One region of the Lysinibacillus sp. FSL K6-0102 genome, then DNA from elsewhere that is predicted to be linked to it. Evidence: riboswitches for the same ligand, from Rfam matches in the RefSeq annotation. Region 1 holds a riboswitch; each other region holds the start of a gene.

The links. Region 1 has a riboswitch for lysine ahead of NYE73_RS12465 (transporter substrate-binding domain-containing protein). Riboswitches for the same ligand answer to the same signal wherever they lie in the genome.
Positions count from the first base shown of each region.
Region 2: another riboswitch for lysine. It lies ahead of NYE73_RS17810 (aspartate kinase); the one in region 1 lies ahead of NYE73_RS12465 (transporter substrate-binding domain-containing protein).
Region 3: another riboswitch for lysine. It lies ahead of NYE73_RS01350 (amino acid permease); the one in region 1 lies ahead of NYE73_RS12465 (transporter substrate-binding domain-containing protein).

Region 1 covers NZ_JBBOPH010000001.1:2,456,381-2,462,997, forward strand. Annotated here, with positions in the region: gene NYE73_RS12455 (2-oxoglutarate dehydrogenase E1 component) at 1-2,508, shown strand, start outside; gene odhB (2-oxoglutarate dehydrogenase complex dihydrolipoyllysine-residue succinyltransferase) at 2,599-3,861, shown strand; lysine riboswitch at 4,202-4,388, shown strand; gene NYE73_RS12465 (transporter substrate-binding domain-containing protein) at 4,508-5,365, shown strand; gene NYE73_RS12470 (amino acid ABC transporter permease) at 5,536-6,261, shown strand; gene NYE73_RS12475 (amino acid ABC transporter ATP-binding protein) at 6,274-6,617, shown strand, end outside.
Region 2 covers NZ_JBBOPH010000001.1:3,497,008-3,503,624, forward strand. Annotated here, with positions in the region: gene sdhB (succinate dehydrogenase iron-sulfur subunit) at 55-834, opposite strand; gene sdhA (succinate dehydrogenase flavoprotein subunit) at 840-2,594, opposite strand; gene NYE73_RS17800 (succinate dehydrogenase cytochrome b558 subunit) at 2,661-3,269, opposite strand; gene NYE73_RS17805 (YslB family protein) at 3,542-3,976, shown strand; gene NYE73_RS17810 (aspartate kinase) at 4,075-5,301, opposite strand; lysine riboswitch at 5,435-5,612, opposite strand; gene uvrC (excinuclease ABC subunit UvrC) at 5,720-6,617, opposite strand, start outside.
Region 3 covers NZ_JBBOPH010000001.1:266,526-273,142, reverse strand. Annotated here, with positions in the region: gene NYE73_RS01355 (response regulator transcription factor) at 1-155, opposite strand, end outside; gene NYE73_RS01350 (amino acid permease) at 306-1,769, opposite strand; lysine riboswitch at 1,852-2,028, opposite strand; gene NYE73_RS01345 (CynX/NimT family MFS transporter) at 2,207-3,415, shown strand; gene NYE73_RS01340 (hypothetical protein) at 3,483-4,013, opposite strand; gene NYE73_RS01335 (nitric oxide synthase oxygenase) at 4,063-5,109, opposite strand; tRNA gene NYE73_RS01330 (tRNA-Glu) at 5,678-5,749, opposite strand; tRNA gene NYE73_RS01325 (tRNA-Asn) at 5,751-5,827, opposite strand; tRNA gene NYE73_RS01320 (tRNA-Ile) at 5,834-5,907, opposite strand; tRNA gene NYE73_RS01315 (tRNA-Gly) at 5,912-5,985, opposite strand; tRNA gene NYE73_RS01310 (tRNA-Phe) at 5,991-6,066, opposite strand; tRNA gene NYE73_RS01305 (tRNA-Ser) at 6,073-6,165, opposite strand; tRNA gene NYE73_RS01300 (tRNA-Ala) at 6,179-6,254, opposite strand; tRNA gene NYE73_RS01295 (tRNA-Pro) at 6,270-6,346, opposite strand; tRNA gene NYE73_RS01290 (tRNA-Arg) at 6,362-6,438, opposite strand; tRNA gene NYE73_RS01285 (tRNA-Lys) at 6,457-6,529, opposite strand; tRNA gene NYE73_RS01280 (tRNA-Gln) at 6,543-6,617, opposite strand.

The DNA of each region.
Region 1 (6,617 bases):
CAAATTGAAGAAAGCGCGTTCAACTTAAGCGCTGCAGATTTAGCTGAAATTCCTGCAGCAATCTTCTTCAAAGATGTGCCAGCAAACGTGAAAAATGGTAAGGATGCAATCGACTATTTAAAAGCTATTTATACAGATAAAGTAGCATTTGAATATGGTCACGTAGTAGCTACTGAAGAACGTGATTGGATTCAAGCGCAAATCGAATCAGGCTCATTCAAACAAGCATTATCTGCGGATGAGAAGAAAGCCTTATTAGATCGTTTAACTCGCGTTGAAAATTTCGAGAAATTTATTCATAAAACTTTTGTAGGACAAAAGCGTTTCTCTGGTGAGGGCTTAGATACGCAAATCGTTCTATTTGATGAAATTATTAAAACGGCAGAAGCAAAAAATGTGGAAAACGTACGTATTGGTATGGCACACCGTGGTCGCTTAAACGTTTTAACACACATTTTAAATAAACCTTATGACATGATGTTCTCTGATTTTGCACATGTTTCCAATGATTTATTTATGCCAGAGCATGGCCGCCTTGAAATTACAAAAGGTTGGACAGGTGATGTGAAATACCACATGGGTGCTTCTTACAACCGTGAATCCGGTATGAATGTAAAATTGGCTTACAACCCATCTCACTTAGAAGTGGGCAATCCAGTAGTACTTGGTGCTACTCGTGCAACACAAGATGATACATCTAAACCAGGGCAACCTATTTTTGACCGTACAAAGGGCTTAGGCATTCTTGTACACGGTGATGCTGCATTCCCAGGTCAAGGGATTGTAACAGAAGTGTTAAACTTCGCTAAAACAGAAGGCTTTACAACAGGTGGAACAATCCATATTATCGCAAACAATATGATTGGATTCACAACGGAACATTATGATTCTCGTTCTTCTGTGTATTCTTCTGACCCTGCAAAAGGCTATGAAGTACCAGTAATCCATGTCAACGCAGATAGCCCAGAGGCAGTAGTGCAAGTTGGACGTTTTGCGGCAAACTACCGTCAAACATTTGGCAAAGACATTATTGTGGACTTAGTAGGTTACCGTCGCCATGGTCATAATGAAACAGATGACCCAACAGTGACAAACCCAGAAACATACAAATTAGTGTCTAAACATGAAACAGTGCGTGCATTATATGGTGCACAATTAGTGGCAGAAGGTCTTGTAACTGCTGATGATGTAGCTGCACTAGATACAGCTATCTATGCAGAAATGCAAGCAGCCTATGACCACGTCAAAGAAATGGCAGAAAAAGATGATCATCATCATTTAGAAATGCCAGAAGAATTAAAAGTAGAGTTCCCACAAATTGATACAGCAGTAGGTGCGGAACGTTTAGAAAAAATCAATGAAGAGCTTTTAGTGTTTGAAGAAAACTTCGAACCACAGAAAAAGCTTGGTAAAATCTTAGAAAAACGCCGTGATGCTTATGCGTCTGCAAAAGTTGACTGGGGTCATGCTGAAACTTTAGCGTATGCAACGATTATTCAAGATGGAACACCAGTACGCTTTACAGGTCAAGATGCACAACGTGGTACATTCTCTCAACGTCACTTAGTACTGCATGATAAAAACAATGGCAATGTCTTCACACCACTACACCATATTTCTGGTGCGAACGCATCCTTTACAGTACACAACTCTCCACTGACTGAAGCTGGGGTGGTAGGCTTTGAGTATGGTTACAACCTAGAAAATAGCCATGTACTAACAGTATGGGAAGCACAATTCGGTGACTTTGCGAATATGGCACAAGTGATGTTTGATAACTTTATTTCAGGGGCACGCTCAAAATGGGGTCAAAAATCTGGTCTAGTTATCCTTTTACCTCATGGTTATGAAGGTCAAGGTCCAGAGCACTCTTCAAGCCGTATGGAACGCTATTTACAAATGTCAGCTGAAAATAACTGGTTTGTAGCGAACTGTTCAAATGCAGGAAACTACTACCACTTATTACGCCGTCAAGCAGCATTATTAGGTACAGAAGGGGTACGTCCACTTGTAGTCGTATCACCAAAATCATTATTACGTCACCCATTAGCTGCGGCGAATGCTGAGCAATTAGCAAATGGTTCATTCCAAGAAGTGATTGAACAACCAGGCTTAGGGGCTAAACCAGAAGCTGTAGAGCGTATCGTTTTAGGTACAGGTAAAGTGATGATCGACTTAGCAGAGCGCGTGAAAGACGGCGAAGGCTTCGATCACCTACACATTATTCGTGTAGAACAACTTTACCCATTCCCAAAAGAGCAAGTAGCTGGTATCATTGCTAAGTATCCTAATGCAAAAGAGATTGTTTGGGTACAAGAAGAACCTAAAAACCAAGGCTCATGGAATTATGCATTAGAAACATTATATGAACTTTCAGAAGGTAAAAAACTTCGCTATGTAGGCCGTCCTGCAATGAGCTCAACTTCTGAAGGGGATGCAGATTCTCATAAAGCAGCACAAGCAGCTCTTATTGAAGAAGCGGTTGCTGAGCCAGTAAAGGTTAAATAACATATATCAATTTTTGAAACCGGGCTACTTGCCCTTAAGCAGTAGCCCTTCTATGTGCGTCATGCACGTTAATCAAAGGAGGAAATGAAAGTGGCTGAAATTAAAGTCCCTGAATTAGCAGAATCGATTACAGAAGGTAGTATCGCACAGTGGGTAAAAAAAGTGGGCGATCGCGTTGAAAAAGGTGAATTCATCGTTGAACTTGAAACAGATAAAGTAAACGCTGAGATCATTTCTGAAGAAGCAGGTGTATTAACACAAATTTTAGCTGAAGAAGGCGATACTGTACTAGTTGGTCAAGTTATCGCAGTAGTAGAAGCAGGCGAAGGCGCAGCAGCAGCTCCAGCAGCGGCAGCACCAACTGAGGCAGCACCTGCACCAGCAGCGCCACAAGCAGCACCTGCACCAGTTGCAGCAGCTCCAGTAGTAGAAGAAACTTCTGGTGAGCGTGTAGTTGCATCTCCAGCAGCACGTCGTCTTGCACGTGAAAAAGGTATTGACCTTGCAGCGGTATCTCCAGTAGATCCACAAGGACGTGTACGTGTACAAGATGTAGCAGCTCATGGTACAGCACCAGCTGTAGCACCAGCAGCAGCACCTACATCCGTAGCAACTTCAGGAGGCCCAGTAGTATTCACACCAGCAGCTAATTCTGACCGTGTAACAATTGAAAAAATGAGCCGTCGTCGCCAAACAATTGCAAAACGTTTATTAGAAGTTAAACAATCAACAGCAATGTTAACAACATTCAACGAAATTGACATGACAAACATCATGGCACTTCGTAAACGTAAACAAGAAGAGTTTGTAAAAGCAAACGACATCAAACTTGGTTTCATGTCATTCTTCACTAAAGCAGTTGTTGCAGCACTGAAAAAATACCCATACGTAAACGCTCAAATCTCTGGCGATGAAATTCATTTAAATAACTTCTTTGATATCGGTATTGCTGTATCGACTGAAGAAGGTTTAGTCGTACCAGTTGTACGCGATGCAAATAGCAAAAACTTTGCAGAAATCGAAAAAGATATTGCTAACTTAGCGACAAAAGCTCGTGATAAAAAATTAGGCTTAAATGACATGGCTGGTGGATCATTCACAATCACAAATGGTGGTGTATTCGGTTCATTAATGTCAACACCAATTATGAACGGTACGCAAGCTGGTATTTTAGGTATGCACTCAATTGTAAACCGTCCAGTTGCAGTAAATGGTGAAGTTCAAATCCGTCCAATGATGTATGTAGCACTTTCATACGATCACCGTATCATCGATGGTAAAGATTCTGTAGGATTCTTAAAAACAGTTAAAGAATTAATCGAAAATCCTGAAGATTTATTATTAAATTCATAATTCCATTAAACCCTGCGAACAATGTTCAGCAGGGTTTTTTGTATGACGAAAGGTATTGACCGATTCTATGCTTGAAAGAGTACGAATGGTACATCGTTTAGAGGAGCAAAGAAAGAAAAATACGCAACTTTTCTCACGTATAGAACATACTCTATAATAAATATTTGTTGTAATTTTCAGAAATATCAACAAAAGTTCAACGATTTAAAGTGGAAGCAGAACGCACAATATCCTAATATTGTCATAAGTCAGAAAAATGTTAAAATCGTCTTGACGAACATATTAGTTTTATAGTAGTATCTAAATATCAATTAAATAAACAAACCTCACGAATTGTTACCAGTGAGGTAGAGGCGCGGTATTTATTAGTTCATTGTTGAGTAAAAGCAAGCGAAGACGCAATGAAGAAGGAAATATCGCCGAAGTATAAAAGGAGCTCGTACTTTTATACTGGGTCTGCAGTGAATAAGTGCAGGACTGTCCTAGTAAATGGATTTCCAGATTTACTAGGTTGTGCTATCTCGGAAACATGGAAATTATAGTGAGGATTTGGGCAACTGTCATAAAAGGTAAGACCTAAGTTCAATAAACTTAGGTCTTTTTTAGTACAGTTGTCTTATTTTTTTACAGAAAAGGGGAGTTTTTCATGAAAAGAAAATGGTTGTTAGTAATGATCTCTATCATGACGGCAATTGTGCTAGCTGCATGTGGCACAAGTGACAAAAAAGAGGGCGGTTCAAGTGATGCTGGAACTGACAAAGAAGAAGGTGGCGGTGAATTCCGAATTGGAATGGAGGCTGGCTACCCACCGTTCAACTGGACACAGCAAGACGATGCGAATGGCGCAGTGAAAATTGCGGATAATGCAGAGTATGCAGGTGGCTATGATGTACAAATGGCAAAGAAAATCGCTGAAGGTCTAGGCAAAGAGTTAGTCATTGTTAAAATGGAGTGGGACGGTTTAGTTCCAGCGCTACAATCAAACAAAATTGATGCAATTATTGCAGGTATGTCACCAACAGAAGAACGCAAGAAAACAATTGATTTTACAGAAAACTATTATACTTCTGATTTTGTTATGGTTATTAAAAAAGGTAGCAAATATGAAGGCGCAAAATCGATTCAAGACTTCTCAGGTGCTAAAATTACATCACAATTAAATACATCAAACTACACAGTTATCGATCAAATTAAAGGCGTAGAAAAGCAAACAGCAATGGAGAGCTTCCCAGCAATGCGTGTGGCGTTAGAAGCAGGTAAAATTGATGGCTATGTAGCTGAACGTCCAGAGGGCATTTCCGCTTCTGCTGCCAACGATAAATTCACATATGTAGCATTTGAAGAAGGCTTTGATACAGACCTATCAAATACTTCAATTGCTGTAGGCTTACGTAAAGATGACGCAAATCGTGAAAAAATCAATGAAATCCTAAAAGGCATTTCAGAAGATGATCGTCAAGCGATTATGGAAGAAGCTATTTCTCAACAACCCGCAGCACAATAATGACATGGCACGGACTAGCAATTAGTCCGTGCATGATCATTTCATCATTATCAAAATGAGAACCTCTCTACATAATGATAATGTCCTAGCGTGACAAATCATAGAATGGTAGAAAGAGCTAGGACACAAAAGAAATAAGCGAGCAAGATGACATTGTTAGGAGGAACATCATGAGTCTTGAATGGATACTTTCAATTATTGAAAACAACTGGCAAATGTTTTTACGAGGTGCGTATTATACGTTACTGATTTCGAGTATTAGTACAATTATTGGTGCATTTATCGGATTTTTCATCGGAATTATGCATACGATTCCAGTTCGTAAAAAAGGTGTGAAATTTTATAGCTTAAAGCTCATTAATTTTATACTAACATGCTATGTTGAATTTTTCCGTGGTACACCAATGATTGTACAAGCTATGGTTGTCTACTACGGATTAGATATCGCATTCGGTATCGATATGCACTTTATTACAGCAGGTATTTTAGTCGTTTCCCTCAATACAGGGGCCTATATGGCAGAAATTGTTCGTGGCGGTATTGTATCCATTGATAATGGTCAATACGAGGCAGCATCAGCAATTGGCATGAACCACTTCCAAATTATGCTTCATGTTGTCTTACCACAAGTAGCGCGTAATGTTTTACCAGCGACAGGTAACCAATTAATCATGAATATTAAAGATACGGCCGTATTAAATGTCATTGGAGTAACGGAATTATTCTTCCAAACAAAATCAATTTCGGGTAACAACTTCCGTTATTTCGAATCATTCTTCGTTGCATGTGTTCTTTATTTCATCATGACATTTACCGCATCTCGCATCCTTCTGTATGTTGAAAAACGTCTAGATGGTCCTGATGCCTATCAAAAAGAACAAAAAGAAGCCGTATAGGGGGACGCACAAATGGCAGTCATTAAAATCGAGCATTTAAGTAAATCATTTGGACGTAACCAAGTGTTAAAAGATGTGAATTTCCAAGTGGAAAAAGGGGAGGTAGTTTGTTTAATTGGCTCATCTGGCTCTGGTAAATCCACATTGCTTCGTTGCATAAATTTATTAGAAACGCCAAGTGGCGGTCAAATTATTTATAAAGGGGAAGACATCCTAGATGAAAAGCACAATATTCAAGAATATCGCACACATTTAGGCATGGTGTTCCAGCAGTTCAATTTATTTAACAACCACAATGTCATAAGTAATTGCACAGTGGGCCAAATCAAAGTGTTAAAACGTTCGAAAAAAGAAGC
Region 2 (6,617 bases), 1.0 Mb from region 1:
AACTATAAAAAACTCCCTTACACTTCGTGTAAGGGAGTTCAGCTTGTCCGTATATTAGTCTACGTAGTGGTCAGAACCGAAGAAGTTACGGAACATTTGCACTGTAGTTGCACGGTTTAATGAAGCGATGGATGTTGTTAAAGGAATACCTTTTGGACATGCAGCAACACAGTTTTGAGAGTTACCACAGTTTGCAAGGCCACCATCACCCATAATCGCATTTAAACGTTCATCTTTAATCATAGCACCAGTTGGGTGAGTGTTGAAAAGACGTACTTGTGATAATGGAGCTGGTCCGATGAATGAAGCTTTTTCAGACACGTTTGGACATGCTTCCATACATACACCACAAGTCATACATTTAGATAGTTCATAAGCCCATTGACGTTTACCTTCTGGCATACGTGGACCTTCACCTAAATCATACGTACCATCGATTGGTACCCATGCTTTAACTTTTTTAAGCGCGTTGAACATACGTTCACGGTCAACTTGTAGGTCACGAATAACAGGGAATGTTTTCATTGGCTCCAATTTAATCGGCTCTGTCAATTGGTCTACTAGTGTAGAACATGATTGACGTGGACGGCCATTGATCACCATTGAACATGCACCACAAACTTCTTCTAAACAGTTCATATCCCATGATACTGGTGATGTGTTTACACCATCTTCAGTAACAGGATTTTTTTGAATTTCCATTAAAATTGAAATTACGTTCATACCATGACGGTAAGGCACTTGGAATTTTTGCCAGTAGCTATTGCCGCCTTGTGTATCTTGACGTAAGATTTCCACTTTGACCATTCTTCCAGTATTAGCTGCGATTTGCATAACTTTTAGTCTCCTTTCGCAGAGTAGTCGCGTTTACGTGGTGGGATTAATGAAACGTCGACTTCTTGGTACGTGATGATTGGATTACCAGTAGCTGGGTCAAACTTCGCCATTGTTGTTTTTAAGAAGTTCTCATCATCACGGTTAGGGAAATCAGGTTTATAGTGTGCACCACGAGATTCATTACGTAATAGTGCACCTTTTGTCATTACTTTTGCAAGCACTAACATATTTTTAAGCTGACGTGTAAAGTGTGCGCCTTGATTGCTCCATTTTTGCGTATCATTGATGTTGATGTTGTTCCAACGCTCAGTAAGCTCATCAAGTTTTTTCAATGTATCTTCAAGCTGATCATTGTAACGTACTACAGTCATTGTAGCAGTCATCATTTCACCAAGCTCTTTATGCAGTAAGTAAGCGTTTTCTGTGCCTTCCATTTTCATGATAGCATCCCATTTCGCTTGTTCCTCTTTTACACGAGCATCGTAAATCTCTTGTGGAAGATCTTCAGCATGCTTTTTAAGGTGTTTTACATAGTCTACTGCGTTTGGTCCTGCAACCATACCACCGTAGATAGCAGATAATAATGAGTTTGCACCAAGACGGTTTGCACCATGTTGAGAGTAATCACATTCACCTGCTGCAAATAGACCAGGAATTTCAGTCATTTGATTGTAGTCAACCCATAATCCACCCATTGAATAGTGAACTGCTGGGAAAATTTTCATTGGTAATTTACGTGGGTCATCCCCTACGAATTTTTCGTAGATTTCGATGATACCACCAAGTTTAACGTCCAATTCATGTGGATCTTTATGTGAAAGATCTAGGTATACCATGTTTTCGCCATTGATACCAAGTTTTTGGTTTACACAAACGTCGAAAATTTCACGTGTCGCAATATCACGTGGTACTAAGTTACCATAAGCTGGGTATTTCTCTTCTAGGAAGTACCAAGGTTTACCGTCTTTATAAGTCCAAATACGACCACCTTCACCACGAGCTGATTCTGACATTAGACGGTTTTTGTCATCTCCAGGAATCGCTGTTGGGTGAATTTGAATGAATTCACCATTCGCATATGAAGCACCTTGTTGATAAACGATAGAAGCAGCAGAACCTGTGTTAATAACAGAGTTTGTTGTTTTACCGAAGATAATACCAGGGCCACCAGTCGCCATAATAACAGCGTCTGCACGGAATGATTTAATTTCTTCTGTACGCATATCTTGCGCTACGATACCACGACAAACGCCGTCTTCATCGATAATAACACCAAGGAATTCCCAGTGTTCATATTTATTTACTAAACCAGCTACTTCATGAGAACGAACTTGCTCATCTAGCGCATATAGTAATTGTTGACCTGTTGTTGCACCAGAGAAAGCTGTACGGTGCATTAAAGTACCACCAAAACGACGGAAATCTAAAAGTCCTTCTGGTGTACGGTTGAACATAACACCCATACGGTCCATTAAGTGGATAATGCCAGGTGCTGCATCACACATACCTTTAACTGGTGGTTGGTTCGCTAGGAAGTCCCCACCATAAACTGTATCATCAAAGTGGATCCATGGAGAATCCCCTTCACCTTTAGTATTTACCGCACCATTAATTCCGCCTTGCGCACAAACAGAGTGTGAGCGTTTTACAGGAACTAATGAGAATAAATCAACTTCAGTACCAACTTCAGCTGCTTTAATCGTTGCCATCAGACCGGCAAGACCACCGCCGACAACAATTATTTTGCTTTTCGCCATGATTATTTCTCACTCCTCTTAAAAAATTGCAATGATTGCATGTGCTCTATCGTAGCTTCTATTGAATTATACGAAAGCTAAAATAGCAGCCACACCAACTACACTTAGAATTACGAAAAGAATGTTTGTTACGTAAGTAGCGATCTTTTGAGACTGAGGAGATTGTGTAATACCCCAGCTTACTAGGAATGCCCATAAACCGTTAGATAAGTGGAAAGTTGCTGATAAAATACCAACAATGTAGAATCCAAGCATGAATGGATTAGCAACAATATTCGCCATCATGTCGTAATCAACGTGTGTGCCAAGTGCTTTTTGAATACGAGTTTGGAAAATATGCCATGCAATAAATATCACTAAGAATACACCAGTAAAACGTTGTAAAGAGAACATCCAGTTACGGTACGTGCTGAAACGTCCTGTGTTTGGTGTAGCAGTGAATGCAATGTAGACACCATAGAATGCGTGGAACATTAATGGAATATAGATGACAATCCATTCAACTAGGATAAGGAATGGAATCTTTTCCATTACTGCGGTAGCATCGTTGTAACTTTCTGCCCCGCCTGTTGCTGTAAAGTTAATGAACAGGTGCATCGTTAAAAACAGACCTACTGGAATGATCCCAAGTAGAGAATGTAAGCGACGCCATAAAAACTCTCGATCTTTCGACAAGACTGTTACCCCCCTTAGTACTTAAAATAGCACAACAAAAGAAGTCATCATTTTGTAAATGATACTTCATTGACTGTGTATTTCATCATGGTACAATATTATGACATGTTTATTGTACTCTCAAGAGCTACGAGCGTCAAGGCAACTCGGAGTTTTTCATAGAGCTTATTAAAGAACTAATCTAGTACATGATGCGTCGTTTTTTCTCGAAAAATCTATCATTACTTTATTACCGTTAAATTTTAAGAAAATTCTAAGAAAGAAGGATAACAATGTTAAACACTCCATCTCCTACAATCTCATCATTTGGCTATGAGATCATTCGTGATCATATTCTATCTTCTATACTCGGTAAACATGAAGATGACGTCCTTTATTGGGCAGGTAAAGAGCTTGCTCGCAAGTTCCCATGTAAAAGTCAAGATGAACTTATCGCATTTTTCGCAGATGCCTGCTGGGGTACATTAGAACTCATAAAGGAATCAAAAGATGGACGTATTTTCCAGTTGACAAATGACCCTGAAATTCTTCAAATAAAGCAGCGTAGCTTTAAACTTGAAGCAGGATTTATAGCAGAGCAAATTCAACTAGCTAAAGGCTACCTGACAGAATGCTATAATGAAAAACGGGAAAAGCAACAATACGTCATGTTTACAGTCAAATGGGACGTTAAAGAACGTATTATGAATACCATTCCCTCAGAATAATTAAAAAGGATTGTTTCCCATTAAAGAATGGGATGACAATCCTTCTTTTTTCTTCCTTTTATTTCGGTCAATTACATAAAATGCTGTTTCTTCTATTATTATATGTAAAGTGCTTGCTCTAAATTAAACTCATCATGGAGAGCATTAGCTGCTTGGATCATATCATCCTGTGGTACAACAACGGACACTTTTATTTCAGAAGTACTAACCATTTTTACAGGGATATTTTCACGACGTAACCGATCAAACATACGAGCAGCAACGCCTGGATTGGAAGCCATGCCTGAACCAATAATAGAAACTTTTGCTAGTCCAATTTCGAAGTCAGCAAAACTAAATCCAAGTGATAATTTACTATCCTCTAAAACACGTAATGCTTCCGCAAATTCCTCTTTTAAAATGGAAAACGATACAGTTGGCTTCAACCCATCAATAATGGCTTGGACAATAATATCTACATTAATACGGTTCTCTGCAAGAACCGTAAATATATCTGCTAATGAAGCATTGGAAAAAGCATCATACCCTACTGTTAAACGAATAATATCTGATTCAAATGCAACACCACGAACGACTAAATTTTTTTCCATTTCCACTTCCTCCTTCAATAAAGTGCCTACTGATTCTATTAAACTTGAACGTATAATAACAGGCATTTGAAATTTCTTCGCTAACTCCACCGCACGAGGATGTATGATATGAGACCCTAAATTCGATAATTCCAACATTTCATCATATGAAATTTCTTGAAGCTTTTGGGCATTGGGAACATATCGTGGATCTGCTGTATAAACACCATCCACATTTGTATACATATCTACTCTCTCCGCTTCCAATGCTATGGCAAGTGCAACAGCAGCTGTTTCAGCTCCACCTTTTCCAAGCGTGGTGATATTGTGCACTTCGTCAATCCCTTGTTCTCCAGCAATAACCACAATTTGTCCCTGTGCAAAATGTTCTTCCATACGACTAATATCTATATAGTCGATACGAGCATGTCGATACATACCATCCGTATGTATACCAGCTTGCCATCCAGTTAGAGACACAGCCTCATAGCCTGCTTCCTGCAAAGCGATGGTAAATAAAGCACTAGATAATTGAGATCCAGTTGACAAAACTGCATCTAATTCTCTTTTCGACACATCGTCAGTTAGTTGGTGTACCATCATTTTCATCTCTTTCGCAGTGTGTCCCATTGCTGCAACGACCACTACTACATCCAATCCTTTGTCCTTTTCAGCAATCGCTTTCCTAGCAGCCTCTTGGATTTGTTCAGTAGAAGCTAATGCAGCTCCTCCAAACTTCATCACGATTTTAGCCATTTCTTTCGTTCTCCCTTCCAGTTCATGTATTTCACCAAATTATGGGGGGTAAAACCGTTTCTAGAAAACTAAAAGGCAGCCTCCACATAACGTGAAAGCTGCCTATAACATGTACAATAATCGTAACTTGCGCATGTGTGATAGCTCTCCGAAACGTTTAGAATCGACAGTCTTACATTTCTTAAATGCAAAACCAGTACAGCAATGGAACAACAATACTGTACTTCGGCAAGCTCCCCTTTCACACAATATCTCTGGACTTGTCCATCCTCCATCGTGTTACTCTTGAATCTTGCACCTCTATCATCACTTTAAAGTGAATGTATTCAATTCATTAAGCCTTTGCGTAAACAAACTAGTCACGCAGTTGACTCTTCATAACATTGAAAACAATGTTATTTATAACCATAGCACATGCCTATTCCTTTGACAATGATTGTTGCTGAAAATAGCTAAAAATTTGGCTTGCTAAATTAGCGGGCATCCCAGCCTCCTGTAATGCTAGCTCGCTCGCCTCTCGAATTTTTTTGACTGAACCGAAATGTTTAAGCAGCTGTTGCTTTCGTTTTGGTCCTACCCCTTCAATATGATCTAATACAGATTGAATGGCATGCTTCTCATGCTGTTGACGCAAGAAGGTAATAGCAAAGCGATGGACTTCGTCTTGAATTCGTTGTAATAAATAAAAGCCATCACTTGTACGTTTTAAGCTAATCACTTCTGGTGGATCACCAAACAAGAGCTGAGATGTATTATGCTTATCATCCTTGGCTAAACCAGCAATCGGTATAACAAGACCAAGCTCATCTTCTAGTACTTCACGGGCTACTTCCATTTGTCCCTTACCACCATCAATTAAGACTAAATCTGGTAATGGTAGTCCTTCCTTTAAAACACGTATATAGCGACGACGTATAACCTCCTGCATTGCACCGTAATCATCATGCTTGGCTGCTGTACGCGTTTTATATTTTCGGTACTCCTTTTTCGCAGGCTTCCCATCAATGAAAACAACCATAGCAGATACTGTATCCGTTCCATGCATATGACTATTATCAAAAGCTTCAATTCGTAAAGGTGTACTAATGCCCATTGCTTCACCAAGTGCCTCACAAGCACCAATCGTACGTTCTTCCTGACGCTCTATTAGCTGGAATTTAGCTGCCACAGCAATTTCAGCATTTTTGGTAGCTAATTCAACCAATTCCTTCTTTTGACCTCTTTTCGGTGTGAGCACTTTAATTTCTAATAATTCTGTTAAGATAGCTGCATCAATGGCTTGTGGAATAAAAATTTCTTTTGGCTTAATATGCTCT
Region 3 (6,617 bases), 2.2 Mb from region 1:
AAGATGACTAAGTCAAAGGTTTTTTGCAAACAATTTTGTAATGCCTCTTCGCCATTAGTCACTGTTGTGACATGGAAACCTTCCATCGTTAAGTAATTAGAAACCATTTCACGAATGGCTTCATCGTCTTCTACAAGTAAAATATGCTTTTGCACTATGATGCACCTCTCCTATCAAAACCCAATTTCCATATGTATATTACATTACCATATTTATGATGTTTGATTAGTGATTTGTTTATGAGTGTTGAAAAAAGAGCTGCTCCATAAACCATCACTCTTTGGTTTATAGAACAGCTCTATTATCTAATCTTCAACTTTTAAATCACAATCTTTAAGTGGAAGCATTTTTGTTTTGTGCTTTATTTTATAGCCAAACCATAATGCTAAAAATAATGGAATCCCAATATACGAAACAAGGATACCGTACCAATCAATCTTATCGCCTGTAAAGGCTGTATAATTTTGTCCAATGACTACAATCATACAAACTGTAAAAGCAAATAATGGTCCAAACGGAAATAATTTGGCTTTATAAGGTAATAACTTTGGATCTAAGCCCTGTGCATCAAACGCTCGGCGGAAACGATAATGACTAAACGCAATACCTAGCCATGCAATAAACCCAGACATTCCAGAAGCATTTAATAACCAGATATAAACCACTCCATCGCCAAAGAAGGATGCCAAAAATGCTAAACAGCCTACAGCTAATGTTGCCATAAGTGCATAAATCGGAATACCTCTACGACTTAGCTTTGCAAAAAATTTAGGTGCATGTCCATCCACAGCTAATTGCCATAACATACGAGAAGATGCATATAGCCCTGAATTTCCTGCTGACAGCATAGCCGTTAAAATAATTGCATTCATTAATGAAGCAGCAAAGGCGATACCTAGGCGGTCAAACACTAGTGTAAACGGTGATACTGCGATATCTTCTGATAATAAACGTTCGTCTGTAAATGGAATTAACATCCCAATTGCACCAATCGCTAAAATATAAAACAAAAGAATACGCCAAAATACAGATTTAACAGCCTTCGGAATGTTTTTACCAGGATCATCTGTTTCACCAGCTGTAATTCCTAGTAATTCTGTCCCTTGGAATGAAAATCCTGCAGCTAGGAAAATACCAAATGTAGCAAGGAAGCCACCATGGAATGGCCCATCACTAACAAAGAAATTAGTGAAACCTACAGGAGCCTGCCCACCTAAAATACCAAAAATCATTAGTAAGCTAATGATAATAAAAACAATAACCGTTGCTACTTTAATCATGGCAAACCAATATTCACTTTCACCATAACTTTTTACGGATAGTAAATTAAACGTCAATACAACAGCAATAAATAATACTGTCCAAAGTGCTGATGAGCTATCTGGGAACCAATATTTCATAATTAATGACACAGCAGCAATTTCGGCAGCAATGGTGATTGCCCAGTTATACCAGTAGTTCCAGCCTAATGCAAAGCCCAAAGCAGGATCTACAAATTTGGTTGCATACGTACTAAATGAACCTGAGGATGGCATATAGGCAGCCATTTCCCCTAAGCTTGTCATTAAAAAATACACCATAATACCGATTAAAGCATAGGCAAGCAATGCTCCTCCAGGCCCTGCCTGAGCAATTGCACCTCCACTGGCTAAAAATAGCCCCGTACCAATTGTACCGCCTAAAGAAATCATTGTAATATGACGGCTTTTTAATTCTTTTTTCAGCTTCGGCGCTTTATGTCCGAGCTGATTTACTTTTATTTCACTCACGATATAGCTTCCTTCCTATTTTATGAGGCAAAAAAATGCCATCACATATACACTGTGATGGCTACGTTAATCCTCAGTTTTCCTACATGATAGCTCAACACGTTGTGCAAACGTGACAGTTCTGTTCCTTTCGGAGACAGCCCCAGCATGAGGTTTTCAAGTCCCCTCACACTTCGGCAATATTTCCTTTCAACTAATTTCATCAATGCTTGTCATTTCAATTAGCATACTTATAAATATCGCGACCTCTACCTCAATACAAACATGAGGCATATAATTATTAAATTTATGATGTTTATTATACTAACATAAGACCATAGACATTTCAATACAACCACAAATGTTCTGTATTTTATGAATCTTCTACTATTTTTAATAGTGTGATAAAGTGTTATAGTAGTTCAATTAGAATGGTTATTATTAAGGGGGATTTTATTTTGACTACAAATGATCATTCCACTAGTTTTCCAAGTAAAAAAATTAGCTGGAAAGGAACAACCTTACTTTTAGTCTTTGGAGTTATCTTTATAGCCTCTACATTACGAATGCCACTAACTGTTGTTGGCCCAATTATATCCTTTATCCGTGAAGATCTTGGAATATCTAATGTTTTGGCAGGCTTTCTAACAACGATACCATTGCTGGCTTTTGCTGTTATATCTCCATTTGCACCAGTTGTAGCACGCAAACTAGGGCTTGAGCTAACATTATTTTTATCAACTTTTCTCTTGGCTTTAGGAATTGTCCTACGTTCACTTGGTACTACAGAATTACTTCTATTAGGTACTGTGTTAATTGGCGTAGCCATTTCTTTTGGAAATGTACTAATTCCAGGATTATTGAAATTGAAATTTCCCTATCATGTGGGTTTATTAATGGCCTTTTTCACCATGTCCATGAATTTTACTGCTGGCCTTGGTGCTGGTATTAGCTATCCGATAGCTAATTCATCGTTAGGCTGGCAAGGTGCACTTTCCATTGCACTCATACTCGTTCTAATTACAATCTTAATTTGGATACCTCAACTAAAATCAAATAAACCGGAACCAGTTACTACATCTAAGAAGACCAGTACACCTTTATGGAAATCACCTGTTACTTGGGCTGTCACAGGGGCAATGGGTTTACAATCTTTATTATTCTACACAACAGCAGCTTGGATACCTGAGATCTATATTGCTCAAGGTTTAGCACCTGATAAAGCTGGCTGGATGTTTTCAATCATGCAATTCTCACAAGTACCAATGGCCTTAGTAGTGCCTATTATTGCTGGTAAAATGACTTCTCAACGCCCACTTGTATTGATGTTTACATCCTTCTATTTAGTAGGCTTTGTTGGGGTTGTCATGGAATGGACAAGTCTTGGGGTACTGTGGATGGTTCTTCTAGGGTTAGCAGGTGGTTCTTCATTCGCCCTAGCAATGATGTTCTTCACTCTCCGGACTCGTACTGCATTTGAAGCAGCAGATTTATCAGGCTTTGCGCAATCTTTGGGTTATTTATTTGCCGCAATTGGACCTATTCTTTTTGGCTACTTGCATGATTTATTTGGCGGCTGGAATATTGCGGGATGGCTCTTTGTCGTTGTAGCAATGTTACTCTTCTTTTGCTCAATGAGAGCCTCTAAGGATGAATATGTGCATTAAAATTAAATAAAGCAGGTGGATTTGATTCCTCCATCTGCTCTATTTCTATATAGTGTTTACACATTACTTAATTGTCGGGTTGCTGGAGTAATGTTAGCAATTCAGCAAGGCATTCTGATGCTTCATTATTATGAGCTGTTATAGTAGAAAAAATAGGAACAGCCTCTTGTAAAAGCATATAACTATAATAGTAATAGCCTACAAAAGCTTGCTCCTCATAGCCCTTTGGCGTTTCTTTCTCCCACTCCTGTTCATCATTATCCTCATTTTCTATCCACAAATAGTTGACGTCTAATAGCTCCTGCATATTTTTAACAGTATTGACTGGGTCGAGATAATCCTTGGTAATAGCATGTGCCACAGCTAAATATAACTGTACCTCTTGTAAGGAGACAACCTCTAATTTTTTACGAGTAAGCTTTTTTAGCAGGACAAGCAAAACCCATGGTGTCACCTGCCACAGTGTACCTTGATGTTCAATTAATTCAGCTAGTTGTGTGTATTGCTCCTGTTCTATCAGCTTAGGAATGGCTGTACCTCTACCATAAGGTGTCGTCAATTGTCTCCATGGGATATTGGGAATTTGCTGATCTAACATAGTAAGCCCTCTCTCATCAAAAGTATCGAAAGTAAACAATTCTTTTACACTAATAGCATGGTTTTTGATAAAAATAATTTGGTGTATGATAAATATTTACATAGGGTTTATGGAATATATGAGTTGTGGCAGGGGAAAGTGGTGGGATTAACCATGTCCAGTTGCCTGTAACTTCTCTTCCTGTTGATTTTTCTGCCTCCTCAAACAATTTAAACTGCTGAGCTGCTGTATGATGATCAACAATGCTCACACCATCTTCTTTAAATGAGTGAAGAACAGCAATATTAAGTTCTACTAAAGCACGATCACGCCAAAGAGACGCTTGTTTGGTTGTATCAAGATTAAAAATCTCTGCAATTGCAGGTAACATATTATAACGATCATGATCTGCTAAATTTCGTGCGCCAATCTCTGTTCCCATATACCAGCCGTTAAATGGAGCTGCTTGAAAATCAATTCCAGCCATTTGAAAACGCATACTCGAAATAATAGGTACGGCATACCACTTCATTCCTAATTTTTCCACATCGTTTGACTCTGGATGACGGATTGAGACCTCTACTATATTTTCTTCAGGAATTACAAACATTTGAGGAGCACGATTATCTACCTGTATAACGAGTGGTAATACATCAAAATCAGTTCCTTTACCTCTCCATCCTAACGACTCACACACTTTTGTAAATTTAATGGACTGTGAATCTCCAATAATGCCTGCATCTGTTTCATAGCCTGCATAACGAATTAGTTGATGATTCCAAATCCGTACTCTATCTGAAGCAAACACTGTTATAGTTGGACGAATTTTCCCATGATTTGTCGCATAATCAATATGTTCTAGTAATTTTTGAAAAATAGCCTTTTCATCTAAAACATCACGTGCATCTACCACATGCAGTGACTGCCAAAACAGACGTCCAATACACTTATTGCTATTTCGCCATGCCACACGTGCGCCAAAAACTAGCTCCTCTGTTGTTGGGTGATATTTACCTGCATCCTTAACTGCCTGTAATCTATTCTTTAACCAAAGTTCTGATTCATTTTGTTCTGTCTGATATAGACTTAAAAATTGCTGTATCTCCTGTATATTCATATCGATTCCTCCACTTATCCTCATATTAGAGGAACAAAACAACAAGCACCATGAAAATAGTAATTGAAAAAACATACATATTTTATATATGAAATAGTTTGTTCATATTTACTCTATAGACTCTCTTTCGTAAGGGAATGTAAGGGAGAAAGATTTTAATTATTATAAAAAGGCTACAGTAGTCATGTAGCCTTTTTCAGGGGGTTGTAGAACAAAGAAATCAATAGAATTTTTGTAAATGGTGAAAAAGCTATACGTTCTGGGCTACTTACTTGCTGCTGTTGCTTCGCTTTCGCATAGAGCAGAACCAGTTTCACAAATTCTCTGGCCAGGATTTCGCCTGTATCTATACTAGAGAAGTCAAGCAGCCTTCACAAAAGTATTGACCATGGAAGTGTACGTGGTAAGTGAAACGGCTTATAGGAGCCCATAGTAAGATGCTAGGGGAATTAAATTCAGTCCCTCACCTTGCAAATAGGTCTTTTTCTGCTATTGCATTATCTTTTATCGTTTAAAGAACAGGAGAATAGAAAAAAGCATGTAACACACATCTGTGCTACATGCTTGATGACCCGTACGGGATTCGAACCCGTGTTACCGCCGTGAAAGGGCGGTGTCTTAACCACTTGACCAACGGGCCGTGGCTCCGAAGGCAGGACTCGAACCTGCGACAACCTGATTAACAGTCAGGTGCTACTACCAACTGAGCTACTTCGGAATAATATGGGCCTAAATGGACTCGAACCATCGACCTCACGCTTATCAGGCGTGCGCTCTAACCAGCTGAGCTATAGGCCCATTTTGGAGCGGGTGATGAGAATCGAACTCACGACATCAGCTTGGAAGGCTGAGGTTTTACCATTAAACTACACCCGCAATAATGGTGGGTCAGGACGGAATCGAACCGCCGACACTTAGAGCTTCAATCTAATGCTCTACCAACTGAGCTACTGACCCGAAAAATGGAGGAGGTAGAGGGATTCGAACCCCCGCGCGGTGTTACCCGCCTGTCGGTTTTCAAGACCGATCCCTTCAGCCAGACTTGGGTATACCTCCAAAAATATTACAATGGTGGAGCCTAGCGGGATCGAACCGCTGACCTCCTGCGTGCAAGGCAGGCGCTCTCCCAGCTGAGCTAAGGCCCCATTTATCATGAAAGATGGTCGGAATGACAGGATTCGAACCTACGACCCCTTGGTCCCAAACCAAGTGCTCTACCAAGCTGAGCTACATTCCGTAAACATGATTTTATTGGCGCGCCCGACAGGAGTCGAACCCATAACCTTCTGATCCGTAGTCAGACGCTCTATCCAATTGAGCTACGGGCGCATGTTAATTAAAAAATGATGAGCCATGAAGGACTCGAACCTTCGACCCTCTGATTAAAAGTCAGATGCTCTACCAACTGAGCTAATGGCTCGTGAAATTAAAAATGGCTGGGGTACTAGGATTCGAACCTAGGCATGACGGAATCAAAATCCGTTGCCTTACCGCTTGGCTATACCCCA